One region of the Paenibacillus sp. sgz302190 genome, then DNA from elsewhere that is predicted to be linked to it. Evidence: predicted binding sites of a transcription regulator. Region 1 holds the regulator's gene; the other holds the start of a gene.
What was found. The regulator Rex, encoded in region 1, represses fermentation and respiration genes when NADH is low (regulators of the CRP and FNR family bind a similar motif). The targets are predictions, from matches to a motif close to TTGTGAAATATTTCACAA.
Positions count from the first base shown of each region.

Region 2: the regulator Rex is predicted to act here: its motif matches at 4,457-4,474, upstream of AC6RNO_RS21180 (cytochrome ubiquinol oxidase subunit I).

Region 1 is NZ_JBZYAO010000005.1:242,110-247,939, reverse strand. It holds gene AC6RNO_RS09105 (amidohydrolase) at 1-611, opposite strand, end outside; gene AC6RNO_RS09100 (DUF47 domain-containing protein) at 844-1,470, shown strand; gene AC6RNO_RS09095 (inorganic phosphate transporter) at 1,493-2,491, shown strand; gene AC6RNO_RS09090 (hypothetical protein) at 3,326-3,670, shown strand; gene AC6RNO_RS09085 (redox-sensing transcriptional repressor Rex) at 3,685-4,305, opposite strand; gene dinG (ATP-dependent DNA helicase DinG) at 4,302-5,830, opposite strand, start outside.
Region 2 is NZ_JBZYAO010000019.1:110,250-116,079, reverse strand. It holds gene cydD (thiol reductant ABC exporter subunit CydD) at 1-1,943, opposite strand, end outside; gene cydB (cytochrome d ubiquinol oxidase subunit II) at 1,945-2,955, opposite strand; gene AC6RNO_RS21180 (cytochrome ubiquinol oxidase subunit I) at 3,008-4,402, opposite strand; gene AC6RNO_RS21175 (hypothetical protein) at 4,554-5,830, opposite strand, start outside.

The DNA of each region.
Region 1 (5,830 bases):
TGCGCTGCCTGCACGATACGCTCAATGTAATCCGGCGGGCATGTATAAGGCGCATGCGGAGACATCATCGTCGTAATTCTGCCGTCAGCTTTGCCGTGCCAGCTTTTTGCAAACTCGGTCGCCTCTTTCAGCTTCGCATCCTGAACTTCCGGCGGGCACAGACCGATGACGCCCCGCGTCAGGCAGCCGCGCATCCCCGATTGCTCGACGGCTTGCGCCACCTCGTTCATATGGTCGTACATATCGACGAAAGTTGTGGTGCCGCCTTTGATCATCTCAACGACGGACAGCAAAGTGCCCCATTTTACATCCTGCGAAGAAAATTTGGCTTCCATCGGCCACATTTTCTCCTCCAGCCAAATTTGCAAAGCCAAATCGTCGCCGTATCCGCGAAGCAACGACATCGCCGCATGGCCGTGAGTGTTCACCAGACCCGGCATGTACAGCTTGTTTGTGCCGTCTATCACTTCATCGTACTGCTCTCCGGCAGGGGGCGCCTGTTCGCCCAAATAAGCAATGCGGCCGTCTTCGATAACCATCCATCCTTTGACAACAGGTCTGGACGAATCCGCCGTTACAAATATTCCGTTGCGTATGCACATTTTTTTCATAGGTAAAGGTTCCTCTCCAGGCATTCTTCTAACGAACACCGCTTTTTCCAATGTACAACTTCGCACCCGTAAAATCAAGAAAACCGGCAAATGCAAAATCCAAGTTATTTAGCATTGCTTTCCGTATAAATGTTATGATATTTTTAACTTCGTGAGTTTTCAACAAATTGGTCTGTTTTGTAGCAAAAATCGATCAAAATTTTGTACATATAGAAAATATTGGGAGGGTTTTATGACAACGTTATTTACTAGAAAAGGGGACGTCGATTTTCTCCAGCTTCTCATCGGGTCTGCCGAGAATGCCTTGGAAACCGCTCAAATGTTCCGTACGGCGATGATGGGTGAGAAACCGCCCGTCGATTATGTAAAAGCCATCCACGACCTGGAGCATAAAGGCGATTCGATCACGCATGAGATTTTCAAAGGACTGAACAAAGTGTTCATCACTCCTCTGGACCGCGAAGACATCATGGAGCTCGCCTCCAAAATCGACGATGTCACGGACGGCATTGAAGCCACGATCGCCCGTTTCGACTACCTCGGCATTTCGCATACCGATCAATTTATGAGAGACTTTTCCGCGGTTATCGTCGACTCCTGCCAACATATGCTGGATGCGTTCAAACTGCTCGCCAAGAAAAAGTACATGCAAATTACGGAGCACACGGTTGCCATCAACAGCCTGGAAAACGACGGCGACCGGCTGATGCGCGAAGGCATACGGCAAATTTTTCTCGCCAAAAAAGATATTTATGAAGATTTCAAACTCAAAGAAGTGTATGAAAGACTGGAAGAAACAACGGACGCGTGCGAAGATGTGGCCAATATTCTGGAGAGTGTCGTTCTTCGGTACTCTTGAGGAAACGATTTAGGAGGAAAACATGTTAACCTATCTAATCGTTATCGTGGCGCTCGCACTTTTGTTTGACTTCATCAACGGATTTCACGATACGGCGAATGCAATTGCAACATCCATCTCTACAAGAGCGTTAAACCCCCGGGTCGCCGTTGTTATGGCGGCGGTACTGAACTTTGTCGGAGCGATCGTCTCTTCCGAAGTCGCCAAAACAGTCGGGGGCAAAATCGCCAACCCGGCCAAAATCGACCACGGCGTTGAAATTGTAATCGCGGCGCTTATAGCCGCCATTATCTGGAACCTTGTGACCTGGTATTTCGGCATTCCTTCCTCCTCCTCGCATACGCTGCTCGGCTCCCTGGCCGGTGCGGTAATTGCCGGAGCAGGCATGAGCTCCGTGAACTGGGGCGGTTTCACCGAAATTATCATCATCCTCATTTTATCGCCGATCATTGCTTTTGCAGCGGGCTTTGTGATCATGATCCTGATTAAGTATATCATCCTTTGGTCGGGCAACACTTCGCGTTCCAAGCTGAACCGGATGTTCCGTTCTTTGCAGGTACTGTCAGCCGCGCTGCTGTCCTACTCCCACGGCGGCAACGACGCGCAGAAGGCGATGGGCATCATCGTGTTCGGGCTTGTTGCAGCGGGTTATCAAACGGATCTGGATGTGCCTTTATGGGTAAAAATCGCCGCGGCTACAGCCATGGGCCTCGGAACGTCCATCGGCGGCTGGCGCATCATCAAAACGATCAGCCGCAAAATTATTAAAATCGAGCCGATCAACGGCTTCGCCTCCGATTTGACGTCGTCGATCATTATACAAGCATCCACTCATATGGGGATGCCTCTGTCAACGACGCACGTCATTTCATCGTCCATTATCGGAACGGGAAGCGTCCTGCGCTTCCATGAAGTCCAATGGGCAACCGTCGGCAAAATGATCATGACCTGGGTCATTACCATCCCGATCAGCATCGTCTTGTCTTACTCGATTTACTTCGTGTTGTTTAAGTTGTTTTAGATGAAAAACCCGGGCCAGTATGTGGCTCGGGTTTTTTGTTATTTTTGCAAAGCGCGGCGGGGCGCTGCAATGCGGCTATGGAGCGAGCCGCTTGTGCGTTGCATGTGGCTGTGGAGCGAGCCGCTTGTGCGTTGCATGTGGCTGTGGAGCGAGCCGCTTGTGCGTTGCATGTGGCTGTGGAGCGAGCGCTTGCACGCTGCATACGGCTGTGGAGTGAGGCGCTTGTGCGCTGCTTGCGCTCTGGAACGTGCGCTTGCACACTCCTTGCGTTGTTCTACGAGCCACTTGTAACGCTCTACCATAGCCACTCTCAGCGTTGCGTCGAATTGAATGGCTACAGCACGTTAGATGTGTGCGCAAGATCGCGTATTTGTTTTGTTTGTTGAGCTTCGCAACCAGGAGCGGTTTTAAAGCCGAACTTTCACCGGTTTCCGCTTCTTTTTGCCGTCCGCCCAAAGACGGCACTTCGCGCCAATGAAACGAATTGGCTCGACAGCCGGAAAAACCTACAAAACTCCCATGACGCCGTAGACGTTATCCCCACAGAATGAAAACAATCGTCTACTGAAACAATTTCAAGCTTTAAAAGCGTAAAAGTTGGAAACGAGTACATTATTTTCGTTAAAATAGAGGCTGCTGAGAAAACATACATTGGAGAGACGCATCATATTACGGGTAGAAAACCAGACTGTTGATAAAGTAACGGGGTAGAGGAACCAAAAGGGGCACAATCACTCTTCAGTAACCTACGGCTCTCTCCTGTACGGGTTACGGCGTTGGAACAAGCAGCCTGGCACAGAAAAAACCTGCGAAAGTCAGGCTGTTTCAGCAGAAATGGTTCATTTCGGCAAAAAGCCTGCGATTGTGCAGGAATTTTCGCTAAAAACGCTTCTCAGCCCATGTTCGCGGCGAAAAGCCTGCACATTTGCAGGAATTTTTCGTATCCAGCGCATCAGCGAGCAAAAAACTGTACTTTTGCAGGTTTTCTCCACGTTGCTAAGCAAATGTACTGCCTGCTGCCATGCGAGTTTTTCGCCGATCCAGCTTCCGGAGGCTTCTGCAGGGTTTTGTTTCTCTTCTGCAGGTTTCTGCGGGTTTCTGCGGGTTTCTGCAGGTTTCTGCGGGTTTCTGCAGGTTTCTGCAGCTTTCCCCTGCGTCCTGCTGCAAATTTCCGCATAGCGCGAGCCCTTGGCCTAGTCCAAATAATAGGCCAGACTCTGCAGCTCGGTCGTGAAATCGGCATGGTGCACGCGGATTTCGGGCGGCACCTTAATGATGACCGGCGCAAAATTAAGAATCGCTTCAATGCCGGCTTCGACGAATTGATTCGCCACATTTTGCGCTTCCGCTGCCGGTACCGTAATGATGCCGATTCTGACGCCAAGCCGCGATATCGCTTCTTTCAGCTCGTGCGTCGGCTGCACGATCAAATTATTGATCGTCTCGCCCGTTTTCTCGGGCATCGCGTCGAATACGGCGACAATTTTCATATCGTTGCGCAAATATGTGTTGTAGTTGCACAGTGCCCGCCCCAGGTTGCCCGCCCCGACCAGAGCGACCCGGATATGGCGGTCCAGCTTCAAGATCTGCCTGATCTTCTCGATGAGATAGCCGACGTCGTAGCCGATCCCTTTTTTGCCGAATTCCCCGAAATAGGCCAAATCTTTGCGGATTTGCGCGGGGTTCAAATCGAGCTTTTGCCCCAGATCCTGCGACGAGACCGTCATAATATTTTTCATCGCCAGCTCGTTCAAAAACCGCAAATAAATCGGCAGCCGGCGGACTACAGCTTCGGATATTTTTTGTGTCTTCACCGCTGCGCCTCCCCCATCCATTCCTCAATTCTTGGAATCATTTGTTCCGTCGTCATATGTTCAATCTTCGGACCGGGCAGCGAATAAAGAAAATATTTGCCGTACTGCGTATCGATAACGCGGGTATCGTAAATAATAACGATTCCTTTATCCGTAGCCCGCCGCACGAGCCGCCCGAATCCTTGTTTGAAACGAATGACCGCCTGCGGCACGGAAAATTTCATAAACGGATTTTCGTTCCGCTTTTTAATATTTTCACATTTGGCTTCAATGAGCGGGTGATTCGGAGGCTGAAACGGAAGCCGAATAATAGCCAAGCAGGACAACGCATCGCCCGGGATGTCCACGCCTTCCCAGAACGAGCTTGTACCCAGCAGCACGCAGGAATGGTGGTCCTGGAACATGCGGGTCAGCTTGCTGCGGTTGCCGCTGTCTACGCCCTGTCCAAGCACGGTAATCCCATGCGGCTTTAACCGCTCCTTCATGCCGGCATGAATCTGCTTTAACATCCGGTTGGATGTAAACAGCACGAGCATTCGGCCGTTGGTAACCAAAGCGACATTGCTTAAAGAATCGATAAGTGCTTGTATGAAAACGGCGTCCCCGGAAGGGCCTTTAATCGTCGGAAAATCTCTGGGAATACAGACCAGCGCCTGCTCCCTGTAATTGAACGGGGACGGAAGCTGCACCGTTTTGAGCTTGCCGGCCTCTTCGCCGGCGGGAATTTGCAAACCGAGCTGATCGGCCGAGTATTGGAACGATTTGTTCACGGATAACGTAGCCGAAGTCAAAATGATGCTGTCTTTATTTTTGAAAAAATGCTCCTGAAGCAGCGGACTCACATCCGTCGGCACACTGATCAGCTGCAGCGACTTGCTCTTGGAATACGTGCCGGCTTCCATCCAGTATACGTAACCTTGATCCTCCATTTTCATGAAAAAATGAAGCGCATCCCGGTGCCCGTAAAGCTCCTTCAAAGTTCCGTTCAAATCCGTCACGATGCTCTGGACTTCCAGAACTTCCTGCATCTCTTTGATCTCGCTCAGCATTTTGTCGAGCGTGCGGAGCGTATCGTTCATGCTCAAATAAATGTTGTCCTCCATCATCGTCAGCTCGCTCCAATGCGCCGGCAGCGCCTCGGGCTTCATGCGCAGCACGTATTGCGAGTTCTCCGATTGCGACGGGTCGCTTTTTGCCGTAAGCAGCTCGTACAACCCTTCGCTCAAACGCTCCCAGTCTTCCTTGATCTGCACGATTTTCGGGTACAAACCGTCTATCGCTGCGCTCCAGGCCAAAGCTCTCTCCTGCTCTTCCGCCGCCTTCTGAAGACGAAAGCGGAGCATAGGCAGCTGCCCGCTGCGGTTGTCTTTATACAACCACTGCAAAGAATGGTAAAACGCGCCCGAGTGCAGCTCGATCCCCAGATGCTTGCTGGCCACTTCTTCAAAGTGGTGTGCTTCGTCGATGACCAGATGCTTGTAGCCGGGTAGCAGGCGGTTCTCGGCCTTCATATCGGTAAACAACA
Region 2 (5,830 bases), on a different contig from region 1:
ACCGTCGCAAAGCCGAGCAGCGCCGCCAACGCCGTCCGTCCTTTATACGGACGGACAAACGCCAGCATGCGGCGGAAGGTGCCCCTGCGGGCCCCGGCCCCGGCAGCGCCGCTGCCCTGTCCGTCCGGCGCTGCCGCCTCAGCGGCGCCGCTCCATTGACCGGGCGCCGCGCCAGGCGCCGGCCCGGCGTCCCCGCCATCGGCAGCGCCGCCAGTGCTGCCGCCACCCGCGCCCGCATGAATCATGCGGGCGTACAGCCCGCCGGCGGCCAGCAGCTCGGTCGGCCGGCCCATCTCCGCGATGCGCCCGCCGTCAAGCACGATGATGCGGTCCGCATCACGCACCGTGTCCAGCCGGTGCGCCACCGTAACGGACATGCGGCCCTGCAGCAGCGCATCGAGCCCCTTCCTTACGGCGGCTTCATGAACAAGCCCGACGCCCGACGTCGGCTCATCCAAAAGCAGCAGCGGCGCGCGTTTCAGCAGCGCGCGGGCAATCGCAAGGCGCTGCATCTGTCCGCCGGACAGGCGGACGGAATCGCCGACCGCCGTCTCCAGCCCTTGCGGGAGGCGGTCTATAAAATCAACGCCTGCCGCGCGGAGCGCCGCAGCAATCTCGGCATCCCCAGCCCCGGGGCTGCCCAAAGTCACGTTGTCCCCGAGTGTGCCGTGGTACAACCGGGGGTTCTGAGCGACGCCGGACAGCCGGCTGCGCCACCAATCCATCGATAGCTCCGCCATGTCGATGCCGTCGATCAAAATGCGCCCCGACGTCGGCCGGACGAAGCCCTGCAGCAAATCGAGCAGGGTGCTTTTGCCCGCTCCCGTCGGCCCGACAACCGCAATCCGCTCACCCGGCTCCAGCTTGAACGTAATATCCGCAAGCGCCGGCCCCGCAGCATCCGGATACGACACACCGACCGCTTGAAACTCGATCCGGTGCCCCCGCGGATTCTCGGTGCCCCGCTTCGCCCCCGGACGCTCGACAAAACCCGGCGGCTCCGTCTCCAAAATGTCCATGATGCGCGCCGCAGCGGACATTCCGTTCGTGCTGGCATGGAACTGGGTTCCCAGCGTCCGAACCGGCGCATAAAACTCCGGCGTCAACAGCAGCACCAGAAAAGCATGCTCAAAGCCGATTTCCCCGGCAATAAGCCGCAAGCCCAGGAAAACGGCAACGACAGCCGTACTGAGCGTGGCGAACAGCTCCATGACGAATGCCGACAAAAAGGCCAGCCGCAGCGTGCCCATCGTCGTCTGGCGGTAATCTTCGCTGATGCGGGCGATAATTTCGATTTGCGCCCGGCTGCGGTTGAACATTTTTAACGTAGGCAGGCCGCGCAGCACATCCAGAAAATGCCCGCTGAGCAGGCCAAGCGTCTTGAACTGCTTGCGGGCCTTCGATTTGGCGGTCAGGCCGACCAAAATCATAAACAGCACGAGCAGCGGAAGCGTAACAGCCAGCACGATGGCCGAGATCCAGTCCAGCCCCGCCACGACGCAAAATACTGCGACCGGAATCAGCATGGACAAGGCGACCTGCGGCAAATAACGGGCCAGATACGCTTCAAGCTGCTCGACGCCTTCATATGCCGTCCCGATCAGCTCGCCGCTGCGCTCGCCTTTGGCGTAGTTCGGCCCCAGCTCCGAGAGCTTGCGCAGCAGCCGCCCGCGCAGGTCGCTTTTGATCCGCAGCGCCATGCGGGCGGATACTTGCTCGCCCGCCGCCTGGACGACCGCTCTGAGCGCGATCAGGCCGAGCAGAATGCCGAATGCGGGAAGCAGCCCCTGAAGGCCGAGCCCGCCGAGAAAAGCTCTGTCCGCAATCCGGGCGATACCCGCCGCCTCCAAAATAATGAGCATCCCGCCCGCCGCGCCGAGCGCGATACAGACCGCGAACAGCGCGCGGGTTCCCTGCACTTTGGCAAACAACCGGCTCATCATGTCAGTACTCCAAATGGTCCTTGACGCTGACCCGCTTGCGGAATACCCAGTACGTCCACGCCTGATAGGCGATGACGATCGGAACCGTCGTAAGCGCGATAATCGTCATTACTTTTAGCGTGTACTCGTTGGAAGCCGTATTGTAAATCGTCAGCGTCCACTCCGGGTTGAGCGAGGAAATCATCACCCTTGGGAACAGCGACATGAACACCGTCACGGTGGACAGCGCGATCGTGAGGCCGGTCATAATGAACGCCCAGCCGTCGCGGCCCGCCTTCAGGAAGAAATGAACGGACAGCAGCGCCATGCCGGCCGTCAGCGGCACCATGCCCGGGATGATTCCGTCGCGCGTGAACATATCCGTCTCCACGTAGCTGAGCACAACGAACAGCAGAAGCGCCGCGCTCGTCCAGGCGCCGACCCGGTTCGCCAAACGGCGGGCGCGATCGCGCAGCTCCCCTTCCGTTTTGAGCGACAGAAACAGCGCTCCGTGCAGCAGAAACAACAGCACGATGCTGACGCCGGCCATTACCGAATACAGCGAAATCAAATCCCAGAACGAACCTACGAAATTCGTATTGGCATCGATCGGCACGCCTTTCATCAAATTGGCCAGCGCGACGCCCCACAGCAGCGGAGGCAGCAAACTGCCGCCGAAAAGGATCCAGTCCCACATCGTTCTCCACTTCGGATTTTCCAGTTTGCTGCGAAACTCGAACGCCACTCCTCTTCCGATCAGCGCCAGCAGCATCAAAAACAAAGCCATATAAAATCCGCTGAACAAGCTCGCGTACCAGCCCGGAAACGCCGCGAACATCGCGCCGCCGGCCGTGATCAGCCACACCTCGTTGCCGTCCCAGACCGGACCGATCGTATTGATCAGAACGCGCCGCTCCACATCGGACTTGCCGAGGAAAGGCGTCAGCATGCCGACGCCGAAATCAAAACCTTCCAAGAAGAAAAACCCGACAAACAGCACAGCGATTAAAACAAACCATAAAATTTCCAGCATATGTTGACGTTCGCCTCACTTTCCTTTTTTCACTAAAGCGCCTCCGCCAATTTTAGAGATAAGAGACGGCTCCTTTATTTGGGCTGACCTGCTTATGCTTAAGCTGCGACTCGTCGTCGGCGCCCTTGCGCACGAAGTGAACGACAAGATACACGAACGCCGCAGCCAAAAGTCCGTACACGAGCGTAAAACCGATCAGCGAGGTCGCTACCATGCCCGTGGAAACGAGCGGCGATACGCCGTCCTCCGTTTTTTGCAAGCCGAAGACGAGCCACGGCTGGCGCCCCACCTCGGTCATGATCCAGCCTGCCGAATTGGCGATATAGGGCAGCGAAATGGCGGGTATCATCCATTTCAGGTAGAGGGCGCTTCCGGCCAACCGATTGCGCAGCGCCGCATAAGTGCCGAACATGCTGAGCAAAATCATCAGCACCCCGGCCGCAACCATGATGCGGAAGCTCCAAAAGGTCGTTCTGACCGGCGGGATGTAGTTGCCCGGGCCGTACTGGGTTTCATATTTTTTTTGCAGCTCATTCATGCCGGGCACGCTTCCGTGCAGTTTATTATAGGAAAGAATGCTCAGCGCATAAGGAATTTCAAGCTGATACTTGTTTTCCTTTTTGGCAGGGTCGATGAAGGCAAAAACCGTCCACGGAGCGCTGTCTCCCGTCGTTTCCCACAATGCTTCCGAAGCGGCCATCTTCATCGGCTGGGATTTCATCAGATGCTGCGCCTGCTCGTGCCCCGCTACAGCCGTCAAAAAGCTGGCTATCAGCGCAACCACGATTCCGATCGTAAAAGAAGATTGAAACAGCTCCGTCTGATGCTTGCGCAGTATTTTGTATGCGCTGATGCCGGTCACGAACAATGCCCCGGTCGCAAGCGCCCCGTAAACAACGTGCGGGAACTCGACCCACAACTGCGGATTGCCCAACAGCGCAAAGAAATCCGTCATCTCCGCGCGCCCGTTCCGAATCGCATAGCCGACCGGCTCCTGCATGAACGAGTTGGCGCTTAGAATCCAAAGCGCGGACAGCGTCGTGCCGATGGCGACAAGCCAAATGGAAGCCAGGTGCACTTTTTTGGGCAGCCGGTCCCAGCCGAAAATCCAGATGCCGAGAAATGTCGATTCGAGGAAAAACGATACGAGAGCCTCCACTGCGAGCGGCCCGCCAAAAACGGCCCCGACAAACCGGGAATAATCCGCCCAGTTCATGCCGAACTGAAATTCCTGCATAATCCCCGTCACGACGCCGACCGCGAAATTGAGGAGAAACAATTTGCCCCAAAATTTGGCCATCATTTTGTATTTGTCATCATGTTTCACTACGTACAGCGTCTGCATAAAAGCGATCAAAAACGCGAGCCCGATCGATAGCGGGACGAAAAAAAAGTGATAAACCGTCGTTATTGCAAACTGCCATCTGCTCCAATCCAAAGCGTCCAAAATAACGCCCCCCTTTCTTATGATCATGATTATAGGGAGGATTCGGACGCATTCATGTGACGAAAATCACAATATAAAGCCGATTTATGGCAAAAAAGGCACATCCCTAGCACAAAAACAAAAAAGACCCCATGGACCTAGATCCATGGAGTCATTCTGCTGCGTCCGTATTCATTTTGAACAGCGTACCGCCCACTGCTTTGTACCACGAGCCGTGCAGCCATTTGGTCATTCCGCCGCCGTAGCCCAAATCGATCGATGCCGCTTGACCTGGCGCAATCAGAAACAATTGCTTGTCGAACGTGTAGGTTAGCGTGCCGTCAGGAGCCAGCTTGTCGATCTTCGGTCGGTCCACGTCCACTGGCAGGTAAGTTGCCTGCGTCACTGAGCCTGAAGGCGACTGCACATAAATTTGCCGGGTCCCATCCCCCGACTGCTTCGTAAAAGCGATCCAGCCCTGCGCGATTTCGTAATCGGCGCGGGGATAGACGTACGTGCCTTGCGGCGCAGCCGGCCCAAGCTCGGTGATGACGCCGTCCCGCTTCTTCAGCAGCTTGCCGCCTTCCCCGATGAAGACGATCGTGCGCCCGTCCCATACCGGATTATAGCTGGCACGCTCCCGGTGCGGAATGATGAGGCTGCTTTGCCCCTGCGCATGGCGGTAAATCTGCGTCAGTTCGTCTCCCCGGGCCGTTCCCGAGTAAACGAACTCGCCGTTTATGTTCAAGCTGGCGCCGTAGGCGGACGTGCCTTGAAGGGGATATTTCCACGCTTCGCCGGTCGCTGAATCGATCCAGTCAACCCGGTGCGTACCCGGCCGCAGCACATAGCTGCCCGCGACCTGGAGCCTGTCGCCGCCGTCGCAGCACGTTTCAAAATAGTTCAGCCCCGTGTCCGCCGCCGAGCCGTCTTTCCAGAGCAGCGTATGAGCGTAGCCGTCCCCGTACAGTCCCGCGGTGAACACGGCGCCTGACGGAGTAAGCTTTGCGCCTATTTTATCGGGCTTCGCGTATACAACCGTATCGGGACCGCCCTCGCCATCCAGCAAATGGAGCCTTTTATCATAAGCTGTATACAGGATCCGGTTTTCGTCGAAATCGTCGATGACGCCCGGAACTTGCCGCAGCTTGACCAGCCGCAGGCCATTGTCCGCATACAAAGTATGATAAAGGGTTCTAACTCCGCCGCCCGCCGCATCCGATACCTCGGCTTGCAAATAAACGATCCGGTTCCGATAAGCGGAGATATCGAAATCGCGTTCTACACGCCCCTGCCCCTCCGCTTCCGCAAAAAGATGATTGTTCTCATCCAGCAGCATCAGCTTCACTTGCGCGCCGGCCTCGCCGGGAGGCGCCGCTGCAGCGGCATGCAGCAAATCGGCGGTGATGACCGATTGGTCCGCAGGCTCCAAATAGACGTCCGTCCGGG